2 regions of the Brevibacterium sp. FAM 27836 genome follow, and region 1 is predicted to be linked to the other one. Evidence: riboswitches for the same ligand, from Rfam matches in the RefSeq annotation. Region 1 holds a riboswitch; the other holds the start of a gene.
The links. A riboswitch is a leader RNA that binds a small molecule or an ion and turns the genes downstream of it on or off. The one in region 1 is predicted to bind thiamine pyrophosphate.
Positions count from the first base shown of each region.

Region 2: it holds a riboswitch for thiamine pyrophosphate, as region 1 does, so the genes downstream of both, thiC (phosphomethylpyrimidine synthase ThiC) here and thiM (hydroxyethylthiazole kinase) in region 1, are expected to answer to the same signal.

Region 1 is NZ_CP195711.1:3,043,035-3,047,763, reverse strand. It holds gene thiE (thiamine phosphate synthase) at 1-431, opposite strand, end outside; gene thiM (hydroxyethylthiazole kinase) at 428-1,252, opposite strand; TPP riboswitch at 1,341-1,436, opposite strand; TPP riboswitch at 1,873-1,971, shown strand; gene ACSE4D_RS13625 (NUDIX hydrolase) at 1,962-2,405, shown strand; gene ACSE4D_RS13620 (alpha/beta fold hydrolase) at 2,512-3,396, opposite strand; gene ACSE4D_RS13615 (CGNR zinc finger domain-containing protein) at 3,444-4,025, shown strand; gene secA2 (accessory Sec system translocase SecA2) at 4,216-4,729, opposite strand, start outside.
Region 2 is NZ_CP195711.1:1,315,345-1,320,073, forward strand. It holds gene ACSE4D_RS06035 (DUF1684 domain-containing protein) at 1-961, opposite strand, end outside; gene ACSE4D_RS06040 (M18 family aminopeptidase) at 1,096-2,400, shown strand; TPP riboswitch at 2,529-2,637, shown strand; gene thiC (phosphomethylpyrimidine synthase ThiC) at 2,633-4,459, shown strand; gene ACSE4D_RS06050 (amidohydrolase family protein) at 4,469-4,729, shown strand, end outside.

The DNA.
Region 1 (4,729 bases):
TCCGGCTTGGTGGCCGTGGGGCGGATCACGCCGATGCCGAGGTAGTCCACAGTGCCTTCGGGTAAATGCGTCACCGCTGCGAGGTGCTCGTCACTGTTCGCTGTCAGGCCGATCACGGCATCGGGGCCGAACTCGTCGCGCGCCGATCGCACGGCGGGGTCACCCTGCCCAAGATGCACCCCGTCGACCGGGATGCCGCGTTCTCTCGCTGCTATCGCGACATCGAGCCGGTCGTTGACCAGCAGCAGCGCGCGGCCCTGGATCGCTTCCGCCAGACGTTCGAGCTCACGCAGATGTGCATCGAAGCCGGCATGCTTGTCGCGCAGCTGTACGGTGCGCACCCCGCCATCGACGGCTGCCCGCACGGTCTCCGCCACGCCCCGTTCACCGCAGAGCGCACGATCGGTCACCAGGTAGATGCCGAGGTTCACGCCCCACCGCCCGGCGCCGTCTCGGCGCGCACCTGCTCCGACGCGCTCACCTCCGCTGCGCTGATCGCGTACAGCGCGTCGAGCAGACGGGCAGCGAACGACCCGGGCCCCGCCGTCTCTGCAGCGGCCCGCTCAGCGGCGATCCCGTACACGACATGCGCAGCAGCCACCGCCTCGACCGGTGAGAACTCACCACGGATGGCAGCGAATGCCGCGATCAGCGCACCCAGCGCGCACCCACCGCCGGTGATCTTCGTCAGCGGCAGATCGCCGTTTGAAACCCGGAGGATGCGCTCACCGTCGGTGACCAGATCCACCGGCCCAGACACCGCCACGACTGTGCGCAGGTCTCTCGCCAACCGCATCGCGATCGGTGCGGCCGCCTCGGTCTCATCCGCACTTTCGACGCCCTTGCCACCCGTTCCGGCCCCCGCGAGCGCGAGGATCTCGGAGGCGTTGCCCCGGATCGCGAACGGGTGCTGGGCGGCGAGCTTCTCGGCGAGAGCTGTCCGGATGGGCAGCGACCCGATCGCGACCGGATCGAGCACCCACGGCGTGCCCGCATCGTTCGCCACGGCGACCGCTTCCTCGGACGCCGCACGCTGCTCCGGGATCGGCGTTCCCAGATTCACCAACAGGCCCCCGGCGACACGGGCGAACGGTCCGGCCTCGCCGACGATGTCGACCATCGCCGGTGCCGCGCCGATGGCCAGCAAGGTGTTCGCGGTGAAGTTCGTGACCACCGAGTTAGTGATGCACTGCACCAACGGGGTCTGCGCCCTCAGCTCACCGAGCAGAACCGCGGATGATGAGACAGACATGAACTCTCGCTTTCTTCCACTGCGAAAGAAAGTCGATCACCATGACGGCACGCCGAAAGCGGACACCTGGATCGGTATCTCGAACGCGCTGAAGTCATCCGGACATTCCCTTCGCCAGTACGAACTGGATCAGGTTCGACGGGTGTGATCTCAGCCGCTGGGTGCGGCACCCCGTGTCACTGCCCACTACCCTAACGCATTCGGCCACAACTGGGAGCACTCCCGTGGAACGCTAGGGCCGCCGATGGTCAGGAGCACGGCAGATCCTGGCGGGGGCTGTCGACGGTGATTCGCCGACACTGAACCAGATCGGTGCAGCCCACGGTGTCAGGGACCATATAGAAAGATCAAATACCAACACGGGCAGCCGACCACGGCCCCATCCTGGTACAAAACCATGCGGTCGGCAGGAGCACGGAGACGCTGAGGACTACCAGCCTCTGAGGGGCTCCGGGTGAGATCGGCCGGCGGCATCGGCGCCCTCCACTCCTGCTGCACGGAACCCGCACCTCCGTCAGTACACGAAAAAAGCGGCGGGAGTGAACGCAAGACCTCGGATAAACGTTCCCTCGCAAAGAGCCAGCGACCGATGAGCAGCACAAATCCTCGGTAGACTGGTGTGACGTGACACGGGGTGCTGCACGGGATCTGCGGCTGAGATCACACCCGTCGAACCTGCTCTAGTTCGAACTAGCGAAGGAATGTCCAAGTGAGTGCTTCCACCTCTCCGTCCCGTCCGATCGTCGCGACGATCGCAGCAGTCATCCGTGGCGGCGACGTGCTGCTGGTGCGTCGCGCGAACCCGCCAGATGTCGGGCGGTGGGGCTTCCCTGGGGGGAAAATCGAAACCGGCGAAACAATTCAGCAAGCCGCCCTACGCGAGTTGCATGAGGAAACCGGCGTGCACGGTGAGGCACGCGAGGTGTTCACCGCTGTCGATGCCTTCCATCACGACGACTCCGGCACCCTCCTCCAGCACTTCGTCCTCGTCGCGGTGCGGTGCGACTGGCGAACCGGGGTACCCGTGGCAGCTGATGACGCGCTGGAAGCACGCTGGTTTTCAATCGAAGACCTCGAACACGGAGACCTTGCACTCAGTCTTGATGTGCGCGAAGTTGCCGAGACTGCCTTCCGGCTCGCGCAAAGCTCTTGAACTATCTCAATACGTTTGAATGATACCGAACGACGGAAAGAGGACAACTACTTTTGGAACCGCACGGGGTTCCTGGTAGATGCAGTGCGACACAATGCGGGTTCTGTCAGTTGATCGTTTCGTGACGATCCCAGAAGTCTCGCAGTCGCATAGCGAGAGATTCAGGGCGTTCTTCCGGTACGAAATGCCCGCAGTTCTCGATGATGCCACCTTCAAGGAGAGACGTGCTATCTCGGGTTTCTTCGACGTAGTCTCTCCACTTACTCAGCACTGGAGCTTGGGCCGCGAGCCCGTGATCTCCCCAAAGGGCCAACGTGGGAACGGTGACCCGGTACCCCACCTGATGGTCGTGTTCATCGTGATCGAGGTCTTCCCAGGTCGCTCGGTAGTCCTCGAATCCCGCATGCATTGCGCCCGGTTGCTTGAAGGACTCGATGTAGTGACCGATCATCGGTTCGAGACGGTCGCGCCGCAGTGTCCATCGATGGAATAAATAGCGAAGATACTCTTCTTCCCGACCAGATGTCATTGCCTCGGGGAGGTCGTGCTGCATATGGAAGAGCCAGTGGAAAAATCCGGCCGCCGTCGCGGTATCGGATTGGAACATCGCATGCGTGGGCACGACATCCAAGACCGCGAGCGTCCTGATCCGGTCAGCCTGGTCGAGCGCGAACCTGTGCGCTACTCGTGCCCCACGGTCGTGGCCGACCACATGGGAACGTTCGACGTCGAGTGCGTCGAGAAGTTCCACGATGTCGGCAGCCATGCGACGTTTGGAGTACCCGCCCTGGGGCTTGTCGCTGAGCCCGTAGCTGCGCAGATCGGGGGCGATGACCCGATAGGCGTCTGGCAGGAGCGGGGTGAGCTGATCCCAGCAGGCTGAGGTTTGCGGCCAGCCATGCAGGAGCACGACCGTCGGAGCATTCGGGTCAGTGTTCCCTGACAGCGTGTAGTGCAGGCGAATCGAAGGCAAGCTCAGAACATCAATCACAATTCGATACTAACCGCATAAAAGGGTTAGCTCATAGAATGAGGTCTGTGACTGCATCACAGCGTTTCGAGCCTTGGCTGTTCTACGGCGGATCAGTGGCGCTCGATTTCGTCAACACACTGCGAGACCGGGCTACGACGCCCCGCGAGACACTGACCTCCCCGGAAACACTGAGGGTGTGGGCAGGGCAAGCCCGGCTCGTTCCACCTGAATCTGGGTTCGGCGTCGAGACCTCCATCACGGACCAGGATCTGAGCGACTGCCTTGATCTGCGTGAGAGTATTGATGCCTTGCTTGTCCCTCAAACAGCGCTGCATTCGCGGCACATTTTGCTGGTCAACCGATGGGCTGCTGCGGCTCCGCGTCAGGAGATTGACGAATCAGACCCTGAGTTGGTCATAACCAAAATGGCATCGATAGAGAACGTGTTTGGAGTGCTCGCGGCAGATGCAATCTCGATTATTGCCCAAGGAGAACAGTCACGGATCAAGGTGTGTTCGCACCAGAGGTGCGGAATACGTTTTATCGATCGGTCACGCTCGCAGCAGCGCCTCTGGTGTTCCATGCAACGATGCGGCAACCGCGCTAAGGTCGCCCGCCATGCCGCCGGGCGAGACAACAAGTCTTAGCTCAGGCTGTCGGTAAGGTTGTGAACAGAAAGCACCGATCAGGACCGTGTTACTTTTGCAGGCCCACGGGGTTCCTTCCTCGGTGTAATACCGCGTCAACGGTGTCGAGAGAGAGCGGTCGTCATCGATCGCGTCGGTGAGCGCGCCAAGCTTCGCTGGCGGAGTAGCGGACGGTGGTTGGGGCTGGCGGTCAGGTGTACGTGATCGACGGTGGTCTGCCGCCCCTGATGAAGTTTCCGAGGTAGGCGACCACGCGGTCTGCTTCGGAGCCGAATGGGTTGTCGGTGACCATGTACGTCCAGGTCGATGACGGGCGGCGCAGGCCGAGATCGCCGAGGGTTGTGGCGTCGTCGGGTGCGTTGTCGAGAACCCGCCGGACTGCTGCGAGGGCGTCGGGGCCGAGGCTGCGGAACGAGTCGCCGGCGATTCGATTGAACTCGTCCAGCGGGTTCTGCCTACCCAGAACTCGCAGGTGGATGCCCTCGCGGACGGCGGCGAGGTGGTTCAGGTGATCGGTCCAGGCGCGGTCGAGCTGGTAAAGCACGACTTCCGTGGCGAGGCGGCGACGTTGCGCCGCCCATGCGCCCGCCCGGCCGGGAGCATCCGTGAAGACCTGCTGGAGGTAGTCATCGAGCGCGTCGGGTTCGGTGAGGAGGCGTTCGCGGGTATCCAGGATCGCCTGTCGATGCTGGTCGGTCATGGTG
Region 2 (4,729 bases), 1.7 Mb from region 1:
CGTTGCCCTCGATCGGGGCGGGGCAGGTCGCGAACGAGGTGAACGCGAAGGGGTAGTTGACCGCGCGGTTGAAATCGATGACGAGCGAGCCGTCCTGATTCGGCACTCCGAGGTCGATCGTCCGCCACGCCGAAGTGGTTGCCCCGTTCGTTCCATCGTGGAAGTCCAGGTGGAGCCCGGTCTTCGGGCACCCGGTGGCAAGCAGTGTGACCTCGCCCTGCTGAGTTTCGAAGGTCACGGTTCCCGCGGCTTGGGTCTGCAGCTGCAGATCCTCCTGCGCGGTTTCGATCGTATGGGTCGGGAACGGGTCGAACCGGGTGAACCGGGCGAGGAAGACGAAGTCTGGGTTCGGGTCGAAGACCGGGACTTCGAAGAATTTGCCCAGCAGCGGCGATTTCGAATCGCGCACACGCACACCGAGGCGGCCGCCCCGGTCGATGAGCTCGTAGAGGACATTGCCGACGGTGAACCAGTTGAGCGATCCCCCGGCCGGCAGCTTCGCGGTGAAGCCGTTGTCCTCGACACGCACCTGCGGTCGGGCTGGGGCCGAGTCATGACCCGCGGTTCCGGCCTCGGCCGCACCGGCATCTGCGGAGGCGTTGTCAGCGGCAGAAGCTCCTGTGGCGGCGTGGTCTGTCACAGCAGGCAGGGTCGAGGTGTCGCTGGGCACCGAGGGGCTCGTCGCTCGGACCGCACCGCCGCCTGTCCCGGCACCCGCACCGCCGCCGGCGGCTTGGCTCAGCAGGTCGAAGGTCTCGGCAGCGGGACCGGCATTGATTCCGGAGTCGAGGGCGACGGTGACCCAGCCGTCCTCGACGGTGAAGGTGCCGGGGGCATCGGGCCAGGTGGACTCGACGTCGAGCCAGTGCAGTCCGACGACGCTGAGCCAGCCGAACGGTTTCGCCAGTGCCGAGTTCCGTGAGTCGCGCCAGGTGTTCCACTCCGTCACGAACTGGTTCACGTCGAACACTCCTTGCCGTTGCTGTTGCGGGCGCAGGATCCCTGCCGCCGCCTTACCCTCGGAACCGATGTCTGACCGGTGCCTGAGGCCTTGTTCCTTGTCATCCAAACTACCGCAAACGATAGGCTGGGGAAATGAGTGAATCACACCCGGACCCGGTTGTCGCCGCGCAGACAGCGGCCGACCTCGGCGACTTCGTCAGTGCCTCCCCCAGCTCCTACCACGCCGTAGCCACCGCAGCCGCCCGTTTGGAGCAGGCCGGTTTCTCCCGCCTCGATGAGGCGAGCGCATGGGCGTTGACGCCCGGATCCGGCCATTTCGTCGTCCGCGACGGTGCGATCATCGCGTGGATGAATCCCACGACCACCGCCGAGGCAGTCCCCGGGTTCCGCGTGTTCGGATCCCACACGGATTCCCCGGCCTTCAAACTCAAACCCGGGGACGAATACACCGCCGAGGGCATGCGCCAGGTCGGAGTGGAGATCTACGGCGGTCCGCTGCTGAATTCCTGGCTCGACCGGGAACTCGCGTTCGCCGGTCGCCTCAGCCTCGCCGACGGCCGGGTCGTGCTCGCCCGCACCGGTCCGATCGCGCGCATTCCGCAGCTGGCAATCCACCTCGACCGGCAGGTCAATGACGGTCTGGCCTTGGACAAGCAGCGTCACACCGCTCCCGTGATCGGCTTGGCCGATCTCGCCGAGGCCGACGTCATCGAACTGCTCGCCGCTTCCGCCGAGGTCGATCCCGAGGCGGTGGTCGGTCACGACGTGTACACCGTCCCCACCCAGGAGCCGGCGCTTTTCGGTGCACGTGAGGAGTTCTTCGCCTCGCCGAGGTTGGACAACCTTCTGTCCGTCCATGCCGGGGTCACTGCACTGACGAGTCTCGACGCCGACTCGGTCGAAGGCATTGCGCTCTTCGCCGCCTTCGACCACGAGGAGATCGGGTCGAACTCACGCTCCGGTGCGTGCGGACCGTTCCTCGCCGATGTCACCGAACGCATCATCGCCTCTCTGCTGCCGGACTCGACGCGCAGCGACTATCTGGCGTCGCTGGCGGCATCGGTGTGCGTGTCATCGGACGCCGGGCATGCCGCTCACCCGAACTATCCGGAACGCCATGATCCGCATGTGCGTCCCCGCCTCGGCGGCGGTCCGCTGCTCAAACTCAACGCTCAGCAGCGGTACGCCACGGATGCTGTGGGCACCGCAGTGTGGTCGCGGGCGTGCACGGCCGCCGGCGTCGACTACCAAGACTTCGTGTCGAACAATGCGATGCCGTGCGGGTCGACAATCGGTCCGCTCACGGCGACACGCCTGGGCATGACGACCGTCGACGTGGGCCCGGCCCTGTATTCGATGCATTCGGCCCGCGAAATGGTCGCGGTCGCCGATGTCGTCGCCCTCGGCAGAGCCGCGACGACGTTCCTCCAAGGCTGATGCTCCTGCAGAACTGATGCGGCAGCGTCGTTTCGCTGGAGCTGTTGTCCTCCGTGGAGGCACCCTCCGTGGAAGCACCCCCGCCTCGGCGGGGTTTGTCCTCACCGCTGTCGACGTGATACGAATTGCACGACCCCACGGGAGCCCTGCAGAAGGGCTGAGATCGGACTGGATCGTCCGAGACCGTAGAACCTGATCCGGTTGATACCGGCGTAGGAAGCGAGGACTGCAGATGACTGCGTTCACCCCTGAAACACCTGTCCCTGCCACGGCTTCGGCCACCGTGCCCAATGCGAAGAACTCCACGAACGATTTCACGATCGAGCAGTATCCGACGCATTCTCCGGCGTGGCTCGAGGATGCCGAGCACGACATCCGCGTTCCCGTCACCCGCATCGAACTCGAGGACTCCGACGGACGGACCAACGCTCCCGTCCACGTCTACCGCACCGTCGGCCCTGGCAGCGTCCCCGAGGAAGGACTGCCGGCACTGCGGTTCCCCTGGATCGAGGGCCGCCTCGACACCGAAACCTACGCCGCCCGCGGACACCGCATCGCCGATGACGGTCGCGCTGCCGTGCGCCGCGGAGCGCCCTCACAGCAGTGGAGGGGTCGCAAACCGGTCCCACTCCGGGCCAAGCCCGGCCGGACCGTGACCCAGATGCACTACGCCCGGGAAGGCATCATCACCCCGGAGATGCGCTTCGTCGCCCTGCGCGAGCAGTGCGATGTCGAGCTCGTCCGCTCGGAGCTCGCCGCCGGCCGCGCGATCATCCCGAACAACATCAACCATCCCGAGTCCGAACCGATGATCATCGGCAAGGCCTTCCTTGTGAAAATCAACGCGAACATCGGCAATTCCGCGGTCACCAGCTCCATCGCCGAGGAGGTGCAGAAGCTGCGATGGGCCGCGAAGTGGGGTGCCGACACCCTCATGGACCTCTCGACCGGAAACGACATCCACACCACCCGAGAGTGGATCATCCGCAACTCCCCCATCCCCATCGGCACCGTCCCGATCTACCAGGCCCTGGAGAAGGTCGACGGCGAGGCGAACGCTCTGACCTGGGAGATCTATCGGGACACCGTCATTGAGCAGTGCGAGCAGGGCGTGGACTACATGACCGTCCATGCCGGCGTGCTGCTGCGCTACGTGCCGCTCACGGCCAACAGGGTCACCGGGATGGTCTCCCGCGGAGGCTCCATCATGGCTGGCTGGTGCTTAGCCCACCATGAGGAGAACTTCCTCTACACCCACTTCGACGAACTCTGCGAGATCTTCGCCCGCTACGACGTCGCGTTCTCACTCGGCGACGGGCTGCGGCCGGGCTCGATCGCCGATGCCAACGACGCCGCCCAGTTCGCCGAGCTCGACACCCTCGCCGAACTCACCGAACGCGCGTGGGCCCACGACGTCCAGGTCATGGTCGAAGGCCCTGGGCACATTCCGCTCCACCTGGTGCGCGAGAACGTCGAACGCCAGCAGAAGCTCTGCCACGGCGCCCCCTTCTACACCTTGGGTCCGCTCGTGACTGACATCGCACCCGGCTACGATCACATCACTTCGGCGATCGGGGCGACCGAAATCGCCCGCTACGGCACGGCGATGCTCTGCTACGTCACCCCGAAGGAGCACCTCGGCCTGCCCGACCGCGACGACGTCAAGACCGGGGTCATCACCTACAAGATCGCCGCTCACGCCGCCGATGTTGCGAAGGGCCACCCAGGCGCGACTGCCAGAGACGATGCACTGTCGAAGGCACGGTTCGAGTTCCGGTGGCGCGATCAGTTCGCCCTCGGCCTCGATCCGGAGACCGCCGAGGCGTTCCACGACGAGACGCTGCCGGCGGAACCGGCGAAGACCGCCCACTTCTGTTCGATGTGCGGGCCGAAGTTCTGCTCGATGCGCATCTCCCAGGACATCCGTGACACCTACGGCAGTGCCGAGGCGCAGGCCGCGCTGGCAGGCATGCGGGAGAAGAGCCGCGAGTTCCTCGCTGCGGGCGGCACGGTGTATCTTCCCGAGCCGACTGTCGGCCCCCGGGCGCGGGTTCGGTAGGTTGGTTCCATGGGAGAGCTTCAGCGTGCTTTCGACGCGCACCTGCATATCATCGACCCGGATCATCCGCTGATCGAGAACAACGGCTATCTGCCGGACCCGTTCACGGTCGCCGACTACCGATCCCGCCTGCAGAGCCTGGCGGAGGTCGGAGTCGAGGTCGCCGGCGGTGCTGTGGTCTCCGGTTCGTTCCAGGGCTTCGATCAGGGGTATCTCCTCGCCGCGCTGCGCGAACTCGGCCCGAACCATGTCGGCGTCACCCAGCTGCCG